One region of the Nitratireductor sp. StC3 genome, then DNA from elsewhere that is predicted to be linked to it. Evidence: riboswitches for the same ligand, from Rfam matches in the RefSeq annotation. Region 1 holds a riboswitch; the other holds the start of a gene.
What was found. Region 1 has a riboswitch for S-adenosylmethionine ahead of C7T96_RS15395 (O-succinylhomoserine sulfhydrylase). Riboswitches for the same ligand answer to the same signal wherever they lie in the genome.

Region 2: it holds a riboswitch for S-adenosylmethionine, as region 1 does, so the genes downstream of both, C7T96_RS23195 (homoserine O-acetyltransferase) here and C7T96_RS15395 (O-succinylhomoserine sulfhydrylase) in region 1, are expected to answer to the same signal.

Annotation. Positions count from the first base shown of each region.
Region 1 covers NZ_PYBP01000007.1:54,833-59,480, forward strand. Annotated here, with positions in the region: gene C7T96_RS15390 (CDP-alcohol phosphatidyltransferase family protein) at 1-370, shown strand, start outside; gene C7T96_RS15395 (O-succinylhomoserine sulfhydrylase) at 409-1,602, opposite strand; SAM riboswitch at 1,647-1,724, opposite strand; gene C7T96_RS15400 (2'-deoxycytidine 5'-triphosphate deaminase) at 1,822-2,913, shown strand; gene C7T96_RS15405 (membrane dipeptidase) at 2,939-4,111, opposite strand; gene C7T96_RS15410 (ion transporter) at 4,160-4,648, opposite strand, start outside.
Region 2 covers NZ_PYBP01000022.1:7,077-11,724, forward strand. Annotated here, with positions in the region: gene C7T96_RS23185 (metal transporter) at 1-760, shown strand, start outside; gene metW (methionine biosynthesis protein MetW) at 764-1,378, opposite strand; gene C7T96_RS23195 (homoserine O-acetyltransferase) at 1,375-2,556, opposite strand; SAM riboswitch at 2,629-2,706, opposite strand; gene hisC (histidinol-phosphate transaminase) at 2,786-3,886, shown strand; gene C7T96_RS23205 (prephenate/arogenate dehydrogenase family protein) at 3,890-4,648, shown strand, end outside.

The DNA of each region.
Region 1 (4,648 bases):
CGACTATGGCGGCTTCCTCGACATCGTGCTCGACTTCGTCTTCTACGGGGCGATTCCGCTTGGCTTCGTGCTGCTCGACCCGGCCGCCAACGCGGTCGCCGGCGCGGTGCTGATCTTCACCTTCTACGTCAATGGCGCGAGCTTTCTGGCGTTCGCCGTCATGGCCGAACGACGCGGGCTGTCGAGCGACGCGCGTGGCGAAAAATCGATCTTTTTCACCACCGGGCTTGCGGAAGCGACCGAAACCATCCTGCTTTTTGTCGCTTTCTGCCTTCTGCCGGCCAGTTTTGCCACGCTTGCCTATGCTTTCGCGGCGTTGACGGCCTATACGGCCGTCTCGCGCATCGTTCTGGCCAGGCGCAGCTTCTGAACCGTCCGTGACGCCGCGGCCGCGACGGGCCGCCAGGATCAGGCCGCCCGGGCCAGCGCCCGGTCGAGGTCGTCGATCAGGTCGTCGGCGTCTTCGAGCCCCACCGAAAGCCTGACCGTGCCCGCATTGATGCCGAGCTCCAGCCGCGCCGCCTCGGCGAGGTTCTTGTGCGTGGTCGTCGCCGGATGGGTAATCAGGCTCTTGGCGTCGCCGAGATTGTTTGAGATACGGACCAGGTCGAGCCCGTTCTGGAAGGAAAAGGCCGCGCTCTTGCCGCCCTTGACGTCGAAGCAGATTAGGGTCGAGCCGCCCGTCATCTGCCGCGCGACGATGTCGGCCTGCGGGTGGTCGTTGCGGCCGGGATAGACGACGCGCTTGATCGCCGGGTGGCAGGCGAGATGGCCCGCGATCCGGGCGGCGCTTTCGGTCTGCTGGCGTACCCGCAACGGCAGCGTTTCCAGCCCCTTGAGCAGAGTCCAGGCGTTGAACGGCGACAGGCTCGGCCCGGTATGGCGGAAATAGTCGTGCAGCTTGTCGTCGATCCAGGCCTTGTCCGACAGGACGACGCCACCCAGGCAGCGGCCCTGGCCGTCAATATGCTTGGTTGCCGAATAGACCACGACATGCGCGCCGAGCGCGAGCGGCTTTTGCTGCAGCGGCGTGGCGAACACGTTGTCGACCACCAGCCGCGCGCCGCACTCATTGGCGATCGCGGCGACGGCGGCGATGTCGATCACCTCCAGCGTCGGATTGGTCGGGCTTTCGAGGAAAAACAGCTTGGTGTTGGCGCGTACCGCGCTTTTCCAGGCGTCGATGTCGGTGCCGTCGACCAGCGTCGTCTCGATGCCGTATTTCGGCATCAGCGTTTCCACGATCCACCGACACGAGCCGAACAATGCGCGCGCGGCGACGACATGATCGCCGGCACCGAGCGAACACAGCAGCGCCGCCGCCACCGCCGCCATGCCGGATGCGGTTGCTCTGGCGTCTTCGGCGCCCTCCAGTTCGCACATGCGGCGCTCGAACATGTCGACCGTGGGATTGGCATAGCGCGAATAGATGAAGCCGGGCGCCTCGCCCTTGAAGCGCGCCTCGGCCGCCTCGGCGCTGTCGTAGACGAAGCCCTGCGTCAGGTAGAGCGCCTCGGAGGTCTCGCCGAAGGCGGAGCGCTGGGTGCCGCCGTGAACCAAAGCGGTTGCGGGTTTCCAGTTGCGCTTCGTTTCGCTTGTCATGGCCTTGCCTCGAACACAAAAAAACCGGTCGCGGAAAGTCGCGAACCGGCTTGCGTTCGGCCCTTTAGCGACTTGTTTAACGTGGCTGCAAGCCGACCGGCCAAATCACCACGGGATAAGTGTCCAATAAACGCCTACCGGCCTTGCGTCAACAATTTGCTCCGCTAATGCTCGCCGCGCCCGAAACATGACTGTCGATTGGCCCGGGAGCCGCCGACCTTGCGCAAGACTGGCATTCTGCCCGATCACGAAATCTCGGCCCTGTTCGAGATGGGCGCGCTCGCCGCGCCGATCCCGCTCGACGCCGACCAGATACAACCGGCAAGCCTCGACCTGCGCTTGGGCGAAAAAGCCTATCGCGTGCGCGCGAGCTTCCTGCCCGGTCCGCGCCATCGTGTCATCGACAAGCTCGATCGGCTGAAACTGCACGAGGTCGACCTGACGGGCGGTGCGGTTCTGGAAACGGGCTGCGTCTACATCGTCCCGCTTCTGGAGGCGCTGGATCTGGGCGAGGGCGTATCGGCGGCCGCCAACCCGAAAAGCTCCACCGGCCGGCTCGACATCTTCACCCGCGTCATGGCCGATTTCGGACCCGAATTCGACAAGATCCCCGCCGGCTACAAGGGCCCGCTCTATCTCGAGGTCAGCCCGCGCACCTTTCCGATCGTCGTGCGCACCGGCTCGCGCCTGTCGCAGATCCGCTTCCGCCGCGGCCGCGCGGCGCTCGACGAGGATGCGCTTCTGGCCCTGCACGACGCCGAAACGCTGGTCGCCTCCGACACGCCCAACATCACCGGGGGCGGCATCGCTCTGTCGATCGACCTCGAGGGGGCGGGCGGTGACGGCGGCCTGGTCGGCTACCGGGCCAAGCATCACACAGCGCTGATCGACGTCGACCAGCGCGCCGCGCACGATGTCCGCGATTTCTGGGAGCCGCTCGACATTCGCGACCGGCGCGAACTGATCCTCGATCCCGACGAGTTCTACATCCTGGTTTCGCGCGAGGCCGTGCACGTTCCCCCCGGCTACGCCGCCGAGATGACGCCCTTCGATCCGCTGGTCGGCGAGTTCCGCGTCCACTATGCCGGTTTCTTCGACCCAGGCTTCGGCCATTCGGCCGCAGGCGGCACCGGCAGCCGCGCCGTTCTGGAAGTGCGCAGCCACGAGGTGCCGTTCATCCTCGAGCACGGTCAGGTCGTCGGCCGGCTGGTCTACGAGCACATGGCCTCCGCGCCCGGCGCGCTCTACGGCGCCGATCTCGGCTCCAACTATCAGGCCCAGGGCCTGAAACTGTCGAAACATTTCCGCTGAGCCGGCGCTGCCCGCGGGCCCGCGCTCAGTCCGGCAGGAGCTCGGCCAGGAGCCGGATCTGGTTGCCGCCCATCACCCGCGCGACGTCCCGTTCTCCCAACCCTTCGGCAAGCAAGGCCTCGGTCAGGAGCGGCAGGCCGGTGGTGTCGAACGGCACGTCGACGGCGCCGTCATAGTCGGAACCGAGACCGACATGCTCGACCCCGATCAGGTCGATCACGTATTTCTGCGCCCGGGCGATCGCGGCCGGATCGGTGCCGCACACAGCCGTGTCCCAATAGCCGATGCCGACAAGTCCGCCATTGGCGGCGATGGCGCGCAATTGCCCGTCGCTGAGATTGCGGTTGTTGTCGCAGGTTCCCTTGACCCCGCCATGCGACACCACGACCGGCCGGGTCGCCATGGCCAGCACCTCGTCGATCTGCTTCTGCGAGCCGTGCGCGATGTCGACGATCATGCCGAGCTCCTCCATGCGCGCGATCATCTTCCGGCCGGCCTCGGTCAGGCCGCCCTTGTCGATGCCGTGCGCCGAGCCGGCCATTTCATTGTCGAAAAAATGGGTCGGCGCCATCATCCGGTAGCCGGCCGCGAACATGGCGTCGACATTGGCGGGGTCGCCCTCCAGAACCTGCGCGCCCTCGATGCCGAGAATGCCGGCGACGATCTCCGGTTCGGATTTGCGGCGTTCGAGAAACGCCGTCAGATCGGCCTTGGTCTTGACGATGACGAAACGGCCGTTCGAGGCGTCCGCCATCGCGTGCAGCCTTTCGGCCTGGTAGAGCGCGCGCTGCTTGAGGCTGAACCAGGTGCGCAGCGGCCAGCGCTGGCCGATGGCGAGCCAGGTGACGTTGTCGCTGTCGTCGGCGTTGCGCTCGATATTGAGGCCGCTCGGGGTCTTGGAAACCAGGGTGAACATCTGCACGGCGACATTGCCCTCGATCAGCCGGGGGATGTCGACATGGCCGCGTTCGCCGCGTTCGAGCAGGTCGCGGCCCCACAAAAGCGAATCCGCGTGCATGTCGGCGACAATCAGCGTCTCGTGCAGGCGCCGGGCGGCCGCCGTCGCCTCGTAGGGCGGCGCAACCAGCACCTGGTTCATCGAGCGCTCGACCATTGCAGGCGCGACGAAAAAGAAGATGCCGAGCCCGATCGCCACGACCAGCACGGCGGCGGCCGCGATTTTCAGGAACCGGCGCATCGATCGTCCCCCTTGGCGCTAACGCTTCACGGCCCGAACGGCCGTGGCTCAAGTCTTGCTTGTTTCGGCGCGCTGGCGCAACTCCTCGCGCAGCGCCCGGATCTCGGCCAGGATCAGTTCCTGCTCGCTTTGCAGGGCCTGGCGTTCCGCCGTCGCCTCGGCGTCGTGCTCCTCCTGCATGGCCGACACGATGATGCCGATGAACAGGTTGAGCACGGTGAAGGTGGTTGACACGATGAAGGGGATGAAGAACAGCCACGCCCAGGGGAAGACCTCCATCACCGGCCGCACGATGCCCATCGACCAGCTTTCCAGCGTCATGATCTGGAACAGCGAATAGGCCGACAGCGCGATGCTGCCGAACCAGTCTGGAAAGGCCGCGCCGAACAGCTTGGTCGCCATGACCGAAAACACGTAATAGACCAGCGACAGCAGCAGCATGATCGAGCCCATGCCCGGCAGCGCGGCGATCAGCCCGCCGACGACGCGGCGCAGCGACGGCACCATGCCGATGATCCTGAGCACGCGCAGGATGCG
Region 2 (4,648 bases), on a different contig from region 1:
CACGCCGGAGCTCGATGCCGGCTCGCTGTGGCAGCTTGCCGTGATCGGGCTCCTGCTCGGTGTGGCGCCGGTGGCAACCGGCATGCTGGCCTTTCCCGCCATGCGCGGATTGTCCGCCGGCACGTTCGATTTCCTGCTGGCGCTGACCGTCGGGCTGTTGGCCTATCTTTTCCTCGACACGCTGGGCGAGGGGCTGGAGGCCGGTTCGGCCTCGCTGGAGCGTCTGCGCGGCCAGACGGCGGTGTGGGTGGCGGCGGCGTTGACGGCGCTGGGCCTGTTCGTGGCCGGGCGCTGGCGCGGCGCCGCGCCGCAGGGCGCCGCGCTCGCCGGTTTCATCGCGCTGGGCATCGGGCTGCACAATCTGGGCGAAGGCCTGGCGGTGGGCGGCGCGCTTTCAGCCGGCGCCGGCGCCTTGGCGACCTTCCTCGTCGTCGGCTTCATCATTCACAACGTGACCGAGGGCATCGGCATCGCGGCTCCGCTCGTGCGCGCAACGCCGCCCTTGTCGTTGTTCGTCCTGCTTGCCGGGCTCGCCGGCCTGCCCGCGGTCGCCGGCGTTTGGGCCGGAACGCAGGCCCCAAGTCCCTATTGGCTGGCTTTGTGTTTCGGCGTCGGGGCCGGCGCGATCTTCCAGGTAATGGTCGAGGTGACGGCGCTGACGGTGAGAAAGAGCGGCTTCGTCGCGCTGGGCGGCTTGAATTATGCCGGCGGCGTCGCCGCCGGCCTGCTGGTCATGTACGCGACCGCCTTGCTGGTGTGAGCGTTATTTCCTCAGCAGGAAGACCGCCTGCTGACCGAAGAAATTCCAGAACCACCATGGCATCGAGACGCCGATCTTCTGGCCGTTGTCGTTGAGCGCGGTGGCGCTCTCCACGGTGGCACCGATCTCCTCGCACAGATTGACGAAGTCGCGGATCGTGCAGAAATGGATGTTGGGCGTGTCGTACCAGCTATAGGCCAGGTCGCGGGTGACCGGCATGCGTCCGCGCAAGAGCAGCGACAGGCGCACGCGCCAATGGCCGAAATTGGGAAACGAGACGATGGCACGCCGTCCGATCCGCAGCAACTGCTCCAGCACCTCCTTGGGATTGCGCGTGGCCTGCAGGGTCTGCGACAGGATGACGTAGTCGAAACCCTGGTCGGGATAGTAGCTCAGGTCGGTATCGGCATCGCCCTGGATGACCGAAAGGCCGCGGGCGACGCATTCGTTGACGCCGCGCTGTGATATCTCGATGCCGCGACCGTCGATCTGCTTGTCGGTGATCAAAAGGTCGAGCAGCGTGCCGTCGCCGCATCCGATGTCGAGCACGCGGGCGCGCGGTTCGATCAGGCCGGCGACCATTGCAAAATCGACCCGTGCGTCGTGGTTCACGCTCACGATGCGTTCTCCAGCCCGCGTGCGCGCGCGGCCGAATCCAGGAAGCCGCCGACCGCTGCGAAAAACTCCGGCTCCTCGAGCAGGAATGCGTCGTGACCGCGATCGGTCTCGATCTCGACGAAGGAGACCGAGGCGCCGGCGGCGTTGAGCGCGCGCACGACGGCACGGCTTTCCGCGGTCGGAAACAGCCAATCCGAGGTGAAGGAAACCAGGCAGAAACGGGTTTCGGTCTTGCGGAAGGCGTCGGCCAGCCGACCGCCGCGATCGGCGGCGAGATCGAAATAGTCCATCGCCCGGGTCATGTAGAGATAGGAATTGGCGTCGAAGCGGTCGACGAAGGTCATGCCCTGGTGGCGCAGATAGCTCTCGATCTGGAAGTCGGCGTCGAAGCCGAAGGTCAGGGTCTCGCGGTCCTGCAGGTTGCGGCCGAATTTGCGGTGCAGGGCGGCTTCCGACAGATAGGTGATGTGGGCGGCCATGCGCGCCACGGCGAGGCCCTTTTCCGGCCGGCGCCCCTCTTCGATATACCGTCCGCCGCACCATTCGGGATCGGCCATGACCGCCTGGCGGCCGACCTCGTGAAAGGCGATGTTCTGGGCGGAATGGCGCGCGCCGGCCGCGATCGGCAGCGCGGTGAACACCCGCTCGGGATAGCTCGCCGCCCATTCCAGAACCTGCATGCCTCCCATCGAGCCGCCGATGACGGAGAACAGCCGGTCGATGCCGAGTTCGTCGACCAGCATCGTCTGGGCGCGCACCATGTCGCCGATGGTGATGATCGGCAGGTCGAGGCCGTAGGCGCGGCCGGTTTCGGGGTTGAGCGAGGCGGGACCGGTGGAGCCCAGGCAGCCGCCGATGACGTTGGAGCAGATCACGAAGAAGCGGTCGGTGTCGATCACCTTGCCCGGGCCGACCAGGCTTTCCCACCAGCCCGGCTTGCCGGTGATGGGATTGCGGCTGGCCACGTACTGGTCGCCGGTCAGCGCGTGGCAGATCAGGATGGCGTTGCTGCGGGCCGGGTTGAGCGCGCCGTAGGTCTCGTAGGCGATCTGGAACGGCGATAATATCTTGCCTGAATCGAGCGACAACGGCCTGTCGGGGCCGAAGCGGACCACGCGGCCTGACGGGTCGGTCGCCTCGTTGGTTGCCTTCAGCTTTCGGGCACGCCGTGCCGCCATCCACATCACCTCATGCGGCCGGCCTGGCTGGGAAGCACAAAAAAACCGGCATTGCGCGCTCGCAAAGCCGGTTACCTGATGCAAACGGCCCTTTAGCGACTTGTTTTACGTGGCTGCAAGCCGACCGGCCAAATCACCACGGGAAGCCGGTTATAATCTTGCGCTAGCCTTTGCGTCAACGGCAAAGCTTTGCTAGTCGGAAGGCGATCATCCGCGAAGGAATCCCGCCATGAGCCTGCCCGTCCGCCCAGAGCCGAAGCCCGGCATCATGGATATCGCCGCCTATGTGCCCGGCAAAAGCGCGGCGCCGGCCGGGGTAGCGAAGGTGCACAAGCTGTCGTCGAACGAAAACCCGCTCGGCGCATCGCCCAGGGCGGTCGAGGCCGTGCGCTCGGTCGCCGCCTCGCTCGAGTTCTATCCTGACGGCGCGGCGAGCAGGCTGCGCGAGGCGATCGCGGAGGTGCACGGGCTCAACCCGGACAACATCCTGTGCACCAACGGCTCCGACGAGGCGCTCGGCCTGTTGGCGCAGGCCTATCTGCAGCCGGGCGACGAAGGTATTTTCACCGAGCATGGCTTTCTCGTCTACCGGATCTACATCCAGGCGGCCGGTGCCGTGCCGGTGGTGGTGAAGGAAACCGACGAGGCGGCCGATGTCGATGCGATCCTGGCCGCGGTGACCGACAGGACCCGGATCGTCTTTCTGGCCAATCCCAACAATCCGACCGGCACCTATGTGCCGTTCGAGGAGGTACGGCGCCTGCATGCGGGGCTGCCGAAAAACGTGCTTCTGGTGCTCGACGCGGCCTATGCCGAATATGTGCGCCGCAACGACTACGAGACCGGCATCGAACTCGTGTCCTCGTGCGACAACGTGGTCATGACCCGCACCTTCTCCAAGGCGTACGGGCTCGGCGGGGCGCGTATCGGCTGGCTCTACGCGCCAGCGCATGTGATTGCCGCGCTCAACCGCATTCGCGGCCCGTTCAACGTCAACGCGGTGGCGATCGAGGCCGGCGTGGCGGCGATCCGCGACCGCGACCATGTCGAGAAATCGGTCGCGCATAACGACCGGTGGCTGCCTTGGCTGACGGAGGAACTGACAGGGCTCGGCCTCAGGGTCACGCCGAGCATCGGCAATTTCATCCTGATCCATTTCCCCGACGAGCGCCGCTCGGCGGCGTTGGCCGACGAGTATCTGACGGCGCGCGGTTATATATTGCGCCGTGTCGCCGGTTATGGATTCCCGAATGCGCTCAGAATGACGATCGGCACGGAAGAAGCCAACCGGGGTGTGGTCGCCGCGCTCTCGGATTTCCTGAAAGACTGAACCATGTCCGATCCGATGTTCGATCGCGTTGCCCTGGTGGGCATCGGCCTGATTGGCTCGTCGCTTGCCCATGTGATCCGCCGCGAAGGGCTTGCGGGCACGGTCGTGGTCTCGACACGCTCTGCGGCGACCCTCGAACGGGCCGAGGAACTCGGCCTGGGGGACGCCTATGAAGGCGACCCGGCAAAGGCGGTCGAAAATGCCGATCTCGTCATCGTGTCGGTGCCGGTCGGCGCGTCCGGCGCGGTGGCGGGCGCGATCGCGCCCGCGCTCAAGGCCGGGGCGATCGTCACCGATGTCGGCTCGACCAAGGGGTCGGTCGTCAGCCAGATGGCGCCGGAATTGCCGTCCTCGGTCCATTTCATCCCCGGCCATCCGATCGCCGGCACGGAACGGTCGGGGCCGGATGCCGGTTTCGCCGACCTGTTCGACGGGCGCTGGTGCATCCTCACGCCACTGCCAAACACCGATCCCGACGCGCTCGCGCGGCTATCCGGTTTCTGGGAGGCGTGCGGCTCGAAGGTGGACGTGATGGACCCCGCCCATCACGACATGGTGCTCGCCATCGTCTCGCACCTGCCGCATATCATCGCCTACAACATCGTCGGCACCGCCGACGACCTGGAAGCGGTGACCAAGTCGGAGGTGATCAAATATTCGGCGTCCGGTTTTCGCGATTTCACCCGCCTGGCCGCGTCCGACCCGACCATGTGGCGCGACGTGTGCCTGCACAATCGCGAGGCCATTTTGGAGATGCTGGCG